One region of the Streptomyces sp. NPDC102283 genome, then DNA from elsewhere that is predicted to be linked to it. Evidence: riboswitches for the same ligand, from Rfam matches in the RefSeq annotation. Region 1 holds a riboswitch; each other region holds the start of a gene.
The links. Region 1 has a riboswitch for thiamine pyrophosphate ahead of thiO (glycine oxidase ThiO). Riboswitches for the same ligand answer to the same signal wherever they lie in the genome.
Positions count from the first base shown of each region.

Region 1 (3,515 bases):
GGGCGCGCGCCGATGCCGACGACGACGGCCCCGGCGGGCAGGACCCGGCCGTCCGCGAGGACGACGGTCCCCTCCTCGACGCGGTCGACCCGGGCGCCGGTGAGGAGTTCGGCGCCGCTGTCGGCGTACCAGGCGGCCATCGGGGCAGCCACCTCGGCGGGCAGGGTGCCCGCCAGCGGGCGGGCGGCGGCCTCGACGACGGTGACGGCGCAGCCCGCGGCGCGGGCGGCGGTGGCGAACTCCGCGCCGATCCAGCCCGCCCCGACGACGACCACGTCGTGCTGCCGGTCCAGGACGGGCCGCAGCCGGGCGGCGTCGTCGAGGGTGCGCAGGAGGTGGACGCCGGGCACGCCCTCGGCGCCGGGCAGGGTCATCGGCTCCGCGCCGGTCGCGAGGATCAGGGCGTCGTAGGACACCGGCCCGTCGGCGGTGTCCAGCACATGGTCGGCGGCGCGCAGGGCGGTGACGGCCAGGCCGAGGCGCAGGGTGATGTCCAGCGCCTCGAAGTCGACGTCGAAGGCGGAGTCCTCGGCCTTGCCCAGCAGGACGGCCTTGGACAACGGCGGTCGGTCGTAGGGCTGGTGGGGTTCGGCGCCGATCAGGGTGACGGGCCCGGTGAAGCCCGCCTCCCGCAGGGCCACGGCGCTCTGCACACCCGCCATGCCCGCTCCGACGACCACGACGTGCCGTGCCTGCCGTGCCGCCCGCTGTTCCGTCTGCTCGCTCACCCGTCCACCTTAGTCAACTGACGGAGCGTCAGACAGGGGGGTGCGGGGATGGAGGGGCAGGGACCTCGGGGAGGAGCTCAGGAAGGAAGCTGTTCCACCACGCTGGTGCCGCTGCCCTCCTGGGACTCCCAGGCCCACCGCTCCTCCAGCCGCACCCGGCCGTCGGCGAGGTCGACGACCGTGGAGAGGCAGTGCCCGGACGAGGTCGTTCCGTCCTGTTTGAGCTGCACGTAGCGGAAGTCCAGCGTGTCCCCGTCGCGGGTGCCGACGAGATGGCCGCGCACCACGTCGCCGCCCGCGTACTCGGCCCAGATCCGGCCGTCCACCTCGTGGTAGGTGAAGCGGGTGCGGGTGCCGACCTGGCCCGGGGCCTGGTCGGCGACGGGTGACAGGACGAGTCCGTCGAGCGAACGGGCCATGGTGGCTGCTCCTCTACTGGCCGGGGGACGGCGGGGTTTAGGGTGGCCAAGGTAGAACACTCGCGGGAGCCCGGACGCACCGGGCTGAGAGGGAGGCTGGACGGCCTCCGACCGTACGAACCTGCTCCGGGTCATGCCGGCGAAGGGAGGGGCTGGACACTCATGCGCGTCTCGGGGAAGACCTCCGGATCCGACGTCCTCGTCATCGGGGGCGGAATCATCGGCCTGGTCACGGCGTGGCGGGCCGCCCAGCGGGGGCTGCGCGTCACGGTCGCGGACCCGGACCCGGGCGGCGGCGCCGCCCGGGTCGCGGCGGGCATGCTGGCCGCCGTCACCGAACTGCACTACGGCGAGCAGATGCTGCTCGGGCTCAACCTCGCCTCCGCCGCCCGCTATCCCTCCTTCGTCGCCGAGCTGGAGGAGGCGAGCGGCCTGGGCACCGGCTTCCGGACCTGCGGCACGCTCGCCGTCGCGCTGGACTCCGACGACCGGGCGCATCTGCGCGAACTGCACGCCCTCCAGGAGCGTTCGGGCCTGGAGTCGGTCTGGCTGAGCGGCCGTGAGTGCCGCCGCCTGGAGCCGATGCTGGCCCCGGGCGTCCGGGGCGGCCTCCGGGTCGACGGCGACCACCAGGTGGATCCCCGCCGCCTCGCCGCGGCGCTGTTGACCGCGTGCGAACGGGCCGGGGTCGTGTTCCGCCGGACGACCGCCGAGCGGCTCACCGTCGCCGGGGGCCGGGCCGCCGGGGCGCTGCTCGGCGACGGCACGGAGTTCGCGGCCGATCAGGTCGTGCTCGCCGCGGGCAGTCTCAGCGGCCGGCTCGCCGGGCTCCCGCCGGAGCTCGTGCCGCCGGTCCGCCCGGTCAAGGGCCAGGTGCTCCGGCTCACCGTGCCCCGGGCGTACGCCCCCTTCCTCAGCCGCACCGTGCGCGCCGTGGTCCGGGGCGGCCACCTCTACCTCGTGCCGCGCGAGAACGGCGAGCTGGTCGTCGGCGCGACCAGCGAGGAGATGGGCTGGGACACCACGGTCACCGCCGGCGGGGTGTACGAGCTGCTGCGCGACGCCCACGAGCTGGTGCCGGGCATCACCGAGCTGCCGCTCACCGAGACCCGGGCCGGCCTGCGTCCCGCCTCGCCCGACAACGCCCCGCTGCTCGGCCCGACCGCCCTGCCCGGTCTGCTGCTCGCCACCGGCCACCACCGCAACGGCGTCCTGCTGACGCCCGTCACCGGGGACGCGATGGCCGACCTCCTGACCACCGGCGAGCTGCCCGAGACGGCCCGCCCCTTCGCCCCCGGGCGTTTCGCACCCGCCGCCCCCGTACTCCAGGAGCAGCCCGTATGACCCAGCAGCCCGCCGTACCGGAATCCGCCGCCACCGTCTCCGTCTCGGTGAACGGCGAAGTCCGCGCCGTTCCCGCCGGGACGGACCTGGACGCCCTCGTCGCCACGCTGACCCCGGCCCGCTCCGGGGTCGCCGCCGCCGTCAACGAGAGCGTCGTCCCGCGCGGCCGGTGGGCCGCGACCACGCTCGGCGAGGGCGACCGCGTCGAGGTCCTGACCGCCGTACAGGGAGGCTGACCATGTCGGACGACGTCTTCACGCTGGGGCCCGCCACCTACGGCTCCCGCCTGATCATGGGCACCGGCGGGGCCCCGAGCCTGGAGGTGCTGGAGCGCTCGCTGATCGCCTCCGGCACCGAGCTGACCACGGTCGCGATGCGCCGGCTGGACCCGACCGTGCATGGTTCGGTGCTCTCGGTGCTGGAGCGGCTCTCCATCCAGGTCCTGCCGAACACCGCCGGCTGCTTCACCGCGGGCGAGGCGGTGCTGACCGCCCGGCTGGCCCGGGAGGCGCTCGGCACCGACTGGGTGAAGCTGGAGGTGGTCGCCGACGAGCGGACCCTCCTGCCCGATCCGATCGAGCTGCTGGACGCGGCGGAGGTCCTGGTCGACGACGGGTTCATCGTGCTGCCCTACACCAACGACGACCCGGTCCTGGCCCGGAAGCTGGAGGACGTGGGGTGCGCGGCGATCATGCCGCTCGGCTCCCCCATCGGCTCCGGGCTCGGCATCCGCAACCCGCACAACTTCGAGCTGATCGTCGAGCGGGCCGGGGTGCCGGTGATCCTCGACGCGGGGGCCGGAACCGCATCGGACGCGGCGCAGGCGATGGAGTTGGGGTGCGCCGCTGTGATGCTCGCCTCGGCGGTGACCCGGGCCCAGGAACCGGAGCTGATGGCGGGTGCGATGCGTCACGCGGTGGAGGGCGGGCGCCTGGCGTACCGGGCGGGCCGCATCCCGCGCCGCCACTTCGCCGAGGCGTCCTCGCCGGTGGACGGCCGGGCGGCGCTGGACCCGGAGCGTCCG
Region 1 covers NZ_JBIWLQ010000003.1:316,187-319,701, reverse strand. Annotated here, with positions in the region: gene ACIRJT_RS08235 (NAD(P)/FAD-dependent oxidoreductase) at 1-728, opposite strand, end outside; gene ACIRJT_RS08230 (hypothetical protein) at 806-1,147, opposite strand; TPP riboswitch at 1,200-1,312, shown strand; gene thiO (glycine oxidase ThiO) at 1,310-2,491, shown strand; gene thiS (sulfur carrier protein ThiS) at 2,488-2,727, shown strand; gene ACIRJT_RS08215 (thiazole synthase) at 2,730-3,515, shown strand, end outside.

Region 2 (3,515 bases), on a different contig from region 1:
GGTGCGGCCGTAGCCGCCTGTGCGCCGCCGGACCCCGGACGGTCTGCGGAGACGACCAGCGCGGCGAGCACCGTGGTCACCGGAACCGAGGCGACCAGGCCGATCGATCCGACCAGCGTGCGGACGATCTCCTCGGCGACCAGCTCGCTGTTGGCCACCGTCCCCACACTGCTCTGGGCGATGGAGAAGAGCAGCAGCAGCGGCAGCGCCGCGCCCGCGTACGCCAGCACCAGGGTGTTGACCACCGAGGCGATGTGGTCCCTTCCGATCCGGATACCTGCCCGGTACAGATCCTTCCAACCCATCCGCGGGTCCGCCTGGTGAAGTTCCCAGACGGCGGAGGTCTGGGTGACCGTCACATCGTCGAGCACCCCGAGCGAACCGATGATGACACCGGCCAGCAGCAGACCGCTCATGTCGATGTCCGGGTAGAGGCCGTGGATGAGGCCGGTGTTGTCGTCGGTGTTGCCGCTGAGGTTCGCCCAGCCGATGAACAGGGAGCCCAGCAGCCCGATCAGCAGCAGCGAGATCAGCGTGCCGACGACCGCGACCGACGTACGGGCCGTCACCCCGTGGCACAGATAGAGGGCCGCCAGCATGATCGCGCTGGCCCCGATCACCGCCACGACCAGCGGGTTCGAGCCCTGCAGGATCGCCGGCAGGATGAACAGGGTCAGCACGGCGAATGACACGACGAGTGCCACCAAGGCCATCACCCCGCGCATCCTGCCCACCAGGACCACGGCCAGCGCGAAGATCCCCGCCAGCACCGCCATCGGGATCTTCCGGTTCACGTCGGTCACGGAGTACTGGAGGTCGCGCGGCGCGTCGGGGGCGTACGCCACGACCACGCCCTGACCCTCCTTCAGCTGTCGGGGCGCGTCCGGCTGGACCACCTCGACGAACTCGCGGCCCTTGTCGTCGCCGCTGGTCACCTCGACGGTGGCCTTCGCGCACTCCCCCTCCTGCTCATTGACGGCCTCCCGGCCCGAGGGCGTGGAGGTGTCGCCGGTCGGGGGCACCTGGGCGGCGTTGACGTCCGCGCAGTCGACCTGGACGACCTGGACGACCTTGCCGTCCTGGGTCTGCCGGTCGAATCCGACGCCGGTGCGCTCGTGGTCGGGCGCGCCGCCGGGCCAGAACGCGATCAGGCCGACGACGACCGCCGTCGCGAACGGGATCAGTACGGCGGCGATGACCTTGCGCAGGTGCCGGGAGACCGGAGCGGCCGGCCCGTGGCTGTGTGTGTGGCCGTGGCTGTGGCCCTGGGGCGGCTGGGGTGCGGGGTCGCTTTGGGGGGAGGTCACGGGGCGATCATCGCAAGAACAGGAGGGCCCTCTGGTCAGCTCGCCGGAAAGGACGCTAGCGTGGAGGCACCTTTGCACACGCGGGAGCTCGGAGCACCGGGCTGAGAGGGCGCTGATCGCCGTACATCCGTACGGGAAACGCTGCGCCGACCGCCGAACCTGTTACCGGGTAATGCCGGCGTAGGGAGTAGGTCTCATGACCACAGCGGACGCACGCACGCCTGCCTCGAAACAGAACGACGGAACGCCGAACGGCACGACGCCGGGCGACGGGACGCGGAACGACGAGGCCGGGAAGTCCATCGGCTGGCACAAGGGGTACGTCCAGGGCTCGCGCCCGGACCTCCGGGTGCCGGTTCGACAGGTGCACCTCACCAACGGCGAGGACGTGACGCTGTACGACACGTCCGGGCCGTACACCGATCCCTCCGTCGACACCGATGTCCGCCGCGGCCTCGCGCCCCTGCGGGAGAACTGGATCATCGCCCGCGGCGACACCGAGGAGTACGCGGGCCGCCCGGCCCGCCCCGAGGACGACGGGCTCAAGCACACCTCGCCGCGCGGCGGACTGCGCAACCTCGACGCCGTCTTCCCCGGCCGCCCGCGCCAGCCGCGCCGCAGCCGCGACGGACGCCCCGTCACCCAGCTCGCGTACGCCCGACGGGGGGAGACCACCCCGGAGATGGAGTACGTGGCGATCCGGGAGAACGTGGAGGCCGAGGTCGTCCGTGAGGAGATCGCTCAGGGTCGGGCGGTGCTGCCGGCCAACGTCAACCACCCCGAGATCGAGCCGATGATCATCGGCAAGCGGTTCCTGGTGAAGGTCAACGCCAACATCGGCAACTCGGCCGTCACCTCCTCCATCGAGGAGGAGGTGGACAAGATGACCTGGGCGACGAAGTGGGGCGCCGACACGGTCATGGACCTGTCCACCGGCCGCAACATCCACACCACCCGTGAATGGGTGCTGCGCAACTCCCCCGTGCCGATCGGCACCGTCCCGCTCTACCAGGCCCTGGAGAAGGTCGACGGCCGGGCCGAGGAGCTGACCTGGGAGATCTACAAGGACACCGTCATCGAGCAGGCCGAGCAGGGCGTGGACTACATGACGGTGCACGCCGGTGTGCGCCTGCCGTACGTCCCGCTGACGGCCCGTCGTAAGACCGGCATCGTCTCGCGCGGTGGCTCGATCATGGCGGCCTGGTGTCTCGCCCACCACAAGGAGTCGTTCCTCTACGAGCACTTCGAGGAGCTCTGCGAGATCCTCGCGACGTACGACGTCACCTACTCCCTGGGTGACGGACTGCGCCCCGGCTCGATCGCGGACGCCAACGACGAGGCGCAGTTCGCCGAGCTGCGCACGCTGGGCGAGCTGAACACGATCGCCAAGCGGTTCGGCGTCCAGACGATGATCGAAGGCCCCGGACACGTCCCGATGCACAAGATCAAGGAGAATATCGACCTCCAGCAGGAGATCTGCGAGGAGGCGCCGTTCTACACGCTCGGCCCGCTGACCACGGACGTCGCGCCTGCCTACGACCACATCACCTCCGGCATCGGCGCCGCGATGATCGCCTGGTGGGGCACGGCGATGCTCTGCTACGTCACGCCCAAGGAGCACCTGGGGCTGCCGAACCGGGACGATGTGAAGACGGGCGTCATCACCTACAAGATCGCCGCTCACGCCGCCGACCTGGCCAAGGGGCACCCGGGTGCGCAGGAGTGGGACGACGCCCTCTCCGACGCGCGGTTCGAGTTCCGCTGGGAGGACCAGTTCAATCTGGCGCTCGACCCGGACACCGCGCGGGAGTTCCATGACGAGACGCTGCCCGCCGAACCGGCGAAGACCGCGCACTTCTGCTCGATGTGCGGGCCGAAGTTCTGCTCGATGAAGATCTCCCAGGACATCCGGCGTCAGCACGGTGGTTCGCAGGAGGAGATCGAGGAGGGCATGGCCGAGAAGTCGAAGGAGTTCGCGGCCGCCGGCAACCGGGTCTACCTGCCCATCGCGGAGGCGGGCGGTACGTCGGCCGGCTGACCCGGCCGCCTCGGCGGAGGGGGGCCCGCCAGGTCACCAGTCCTGGCCGGCCCCCCTCCGCGAAGCCCACCGCGAACGGCTTGTCGCCGTCGCCCGTCACCAGGTGGATGCTGCACTCCGTCACGCTTTCGCCCGGCGGGATCATCCGGGCGACCGCGTCGTAGGGCGTC
Region 2 covers NZ_JBIWLQ010000007.1:38,155-41,669, forward strand. Annotated here, with positions in the region: gene ACIRJT_RS15570 (YibE/F family protein) at 1-1,307, opposite strand, end outside; TPP riboswitch at 1,378-1,511, shown strand; gene thiC (phosphomethylpyrimidine synthase ThiC) at 1,504-3,345, shown strand; gene ACIRJT_RS15580 (YybH family protein) at 3,514-3,515, opposite strand, start outside.
Region 2: linked by a shared signal. The riboswitch ahead of thiC (phosphomethylpyrimidine synthase ThiC) and the one ahead of thiO (glycine oxidase ThiO) in region 1 are both predicted to bind thiamine pyrophosphate.

Region 3 (3,515 bases), on a different contig from region 1:
GGAGAACTCACTTTCGTCGCGCCCCGCGGATCCAAGAAGCCGCCGCGGCACATCGCCGACCTCACGCCCGCCGAGCGCAAGGAAGCGGTCGCCGCGACCGGTGAGAAGCCGTTCCGCGCCCAGCAGCTCTCGCAGCACTACTTCGCGCGGTACGCGCACGACCCGGCGGAGTGGACGAACATCCCGGCCGGATCGCGGGAGAAGCTCGCCGAGGCGCTGTTCCCCGATCTGATGTCCGTGATGCGGCACATCAGCTGCGATGACGACACGACGCGCAAGACCCTGTGGAAGCTGCACGACGGGACGCTCGTCGAGTCCGTCCTGATGCGCTATCCCGACCGCGTCACGATGTGCATCTCCTCGCAGGCCGGCTGCGGAATGAACTGCCCCTTCTGCGCCACCGGGCAGGCCGGCCTCGACCGCAATCTGTCGACCGCCGAGATCGTGCACCAGATCGTCGACGGCATGCGCGCCCTGCGCGACGGCGAGGTGCCCGGCGGGCCCGCGCGGCTGTCCAACATCGTCTTCATGGGCATGGGCGAGCCGCTCGCCAACTACAACCGGGTGGTCGGCGCGATCCGCCGTCTCACCGACCCGGAGCCGGACGGTCTCGGCCTCTCGCAGCGCGGGATCACCGTCTCCACCGTGGGCCTCGTCCCGGCCATGCTGCGCTTCGCCGACGAGGGCTTCAAGTGCCGCCTCGCCGTCTCGCTGCACGCCCCGGACGACGAGCTGCGCGACACCCTGGTCCCCGTCAACACCCGGTGGAACGTCCGCGAGGTGCTGGACGCCGCCTGGGAGTACGCCGAGAAGTCCGGCCGCCGGATCTCCATCGAGTACGCCCTGATCCGGGACATCAACGACCAGGCCTGGCGTGGCGACCGGCTCGGCCGACTGCTCAAGGGCAAGCGGGTGCACGTCAACCTGATCCCGCTGAACCCCACGCCCGGCTCCAAGTGGACCGCCTCGCGGCCCGAGGACGAGAAGGCGTTCGTCGAGGCCATCGCGGCCCACGGCGTGCCCGTCACCGTCCGGGACACCCGCGGTCAGGAGATCGACGGGGCTTGCGGTCAGCTGGCGGCCTCCGAGCGCTAGCCGGCCTCTCCCGGACGGGCGGCCGAAATCCGCCGGTGTAGCCTGGGCTCGAAATCAACTTCATATTCCGACAGGGGAGCGCCACAGCGCTGAGAGTGCGGCACCAAGGACAGGTTGGCCGCAGACCCTCTGAACCTCGCCCGGGTCATTCCGGGTAGGAAGTTCGGACCTTACTCAAGCTGTTGCGCCCTGCCCGCTTCCGGTTCGCCGGACAGCGGGCGGGGCCGCGTCTCTTCCTGGTCATCTCCAGGAGGAATCACATGAACACCACCACGAAGTACGCGGCGACCGCGCTCGCCGCCGCTCTCGGCGTCACCGTGCTCGCGGGCTGCGGCGACGGCGGTTCCGCCGGCTCCGGGGAGTCCAAGGGCCCCGGCTCCAAGACCGTGACCCTGGTGAGCCACGACTCCTTCAACGTCTCGGACAAGGTGCTGAAGGCGTTCACGAAGGAGACCGGCTACAAGGTCGAGATCCTCAAGAGCGGCGACGCCGGAGCCGCGCTCAACCAGGAGATCCTCACCAAGGGATCCCCGCGCGGCGACGTCTTCTTCGGCGTCGACAACACCCTGCTCTCCCGCGCCCTCGACAACGGTCTCTTCACCGCGTACGAGGCCAAGGGCCTGGACACGGTCGCGGCGGACACGCAGACGGACGGGAAGAGGCGGGTCACGCCCGTCGACACCGGTGACATCTGCGTCAACTACGACAAGAAGTACTTCGCCGACAAGAAGCTCGCGCCGCCGAAGACCTTCCAGGACCTGCTCGAGCCCGCGTACAAGAACCTCCTCGTCACCGAGAACGCCGCGAGTTCCTCGCCCGGTCTCGGCTTCCTGCTCGGCACCATCGCCGCCCAGGGAGAGGACGGCTACGAGGCGTACTGGAAGAAGCTGAAGGCCAACGGCGTCAAGGTCGTCGACGGCTGGGAGCAGGCGTACAACGAGGAGTTCTCCGGCTCCGCGGGCGGCAAGAAGGCAGGCGCCGACCGGCCGCTCGTCGTCAGCTACGCCTCCAGCCCGCCCGTCGAGGTGCTCTACGCCGACCCGCAGCCGAAGGAGGCGCCCACCGGGGTCGCCACCGGCACCTGCTTCCGGCAGACCGAGTACGCCGGGCTGCTGACCGGTGCGAAGAACGAGGCGGGCGGCAAGGCGCTGCTGGACTTCATGATCAGCAAGACGTTCCAGGAGGACATGCCGCTGAACATGTTCGTGAACCCGGTCGTGAAGGACGCGACCCTCCCCGAGCTGTTCACGAAGTTCGGCGAGAAGATCGACACGCCTCCCACCGTCGCACCCGAGAAGATCACCGCCAACCGTGAGCAGTGGATCCAGTCGTGGCAGTCGCTGGTCCTGAAGTAGAGCCCGGGGCCAAGACCGCCGAGGCCGCCCGGACCCGACGCGGGGCCGGGCGGCGCGGGGCCGCGCGGCGGCTCGGCCTGATGGCCGTGCCCGTGGCGTTCTTCGCGGTGTTCTTCGCCTATCCCGTGACCGCCATCGTCGGCCGCGGGCTCAAGGCGGGGGGCGACTGGCAGTTCGGACGGATCGGCGAGGTGCTGGCCCGCCCGGACATCCTCGACGTCCTCTGGTTCACCACCTGGCAGGCCCTCGCCTCGACCGCGCTCACCCTGCTGATCGCCCTGCCCGGGGCGTATGTCTTCGCCCGCTTCGACTTCCCCGGCAAGCAACTGCTGCGGGCGGTCGTCACCGTGCCCTTCGTGCTGCCCACCGTCGTCGTCGGCACCGCGTTCCTGGCGCTGCTCGGGCGCGGCGGGCTCCTCGACGAGGTGTGGGGCGTCCGCCTCGACACCACCGTGTGGGCGATCCTGCTGGCCCACGTCTTCTTCAACTACGCGGTGGTCGTGCGGACGGTGGGCGGTCTCTGGTCCCAGCTGGACCCGCGGCAGGAGGAGGCCGCCCGGGTGCTGGGGGCCGGACGGTTCGCCGCCTTCCGCCGGGTGACGCTGCCCGCGCTCGCCCCGGCCGTCGCCGCCGCCGCGCTGATGGTCTTCCTCTTCACCTTCACCTCCTTCGGCGTCGTGCAGATCCTCGGCGGACCCGCGTACGCCACCCTGGAGGTGGAGGTCTACCGGCAGACCGCGCAACTCCTCGACCTGCCGACGGCGGCCGTGCTGACCCTGGTGCAGTTCGCCGCGGTCGGCGCGATCCTCGCCGTGCACGCCGTGACCGTACGCCGCCGGGAGCGCGCGCTGAAGCTCGTCGACCCGGACCGGACCTCCCGCCGGCCGCGCGGCGCCGGGCAGTGGGCGCTGCTCGGCGGCGTCCTGCTCACCGCGCTGCTGCTGATCCTGCTGCCGCTCGGGGTGCTGGTGGAGCGATCCTTCGATGGATCCGGCGGTTACGGCTTCGGCTACTACCGGGCCCTCCAGTCGGCCGGGTCCGGCGGTTCCTCCACCTTCCTGGTCC
Region 3 covers NZ_JBIWLQ010000016.1:106,806-110,320, reverse strand. Annotated here, with positions in the region: gene rlmN (23S rRNA (adenine(2503)-C(2))-methyltransferase RlmN) at 1-1,095, shown strand, start outside; TPP riboswitch at 1,158-1,274, shown strand; gene ACIRJT_RS28095 (thiamine ABC transporter substrate binding subunit) at 1,356-2,450, shown strand; gene ACIRJT_RS28090 (ABC transporter permease) at 2,531-3,515, shown strand, end outside.
Region 3: linked by a shared signal. The riboswitch ahead of ACIRJT_RS28095 (thiamine ABC transporter substrate binding subunit) and the one ahead of thiO (glycine oxidase ThiO) in region 1 are both predicted to bind thiamine pyrophosphate.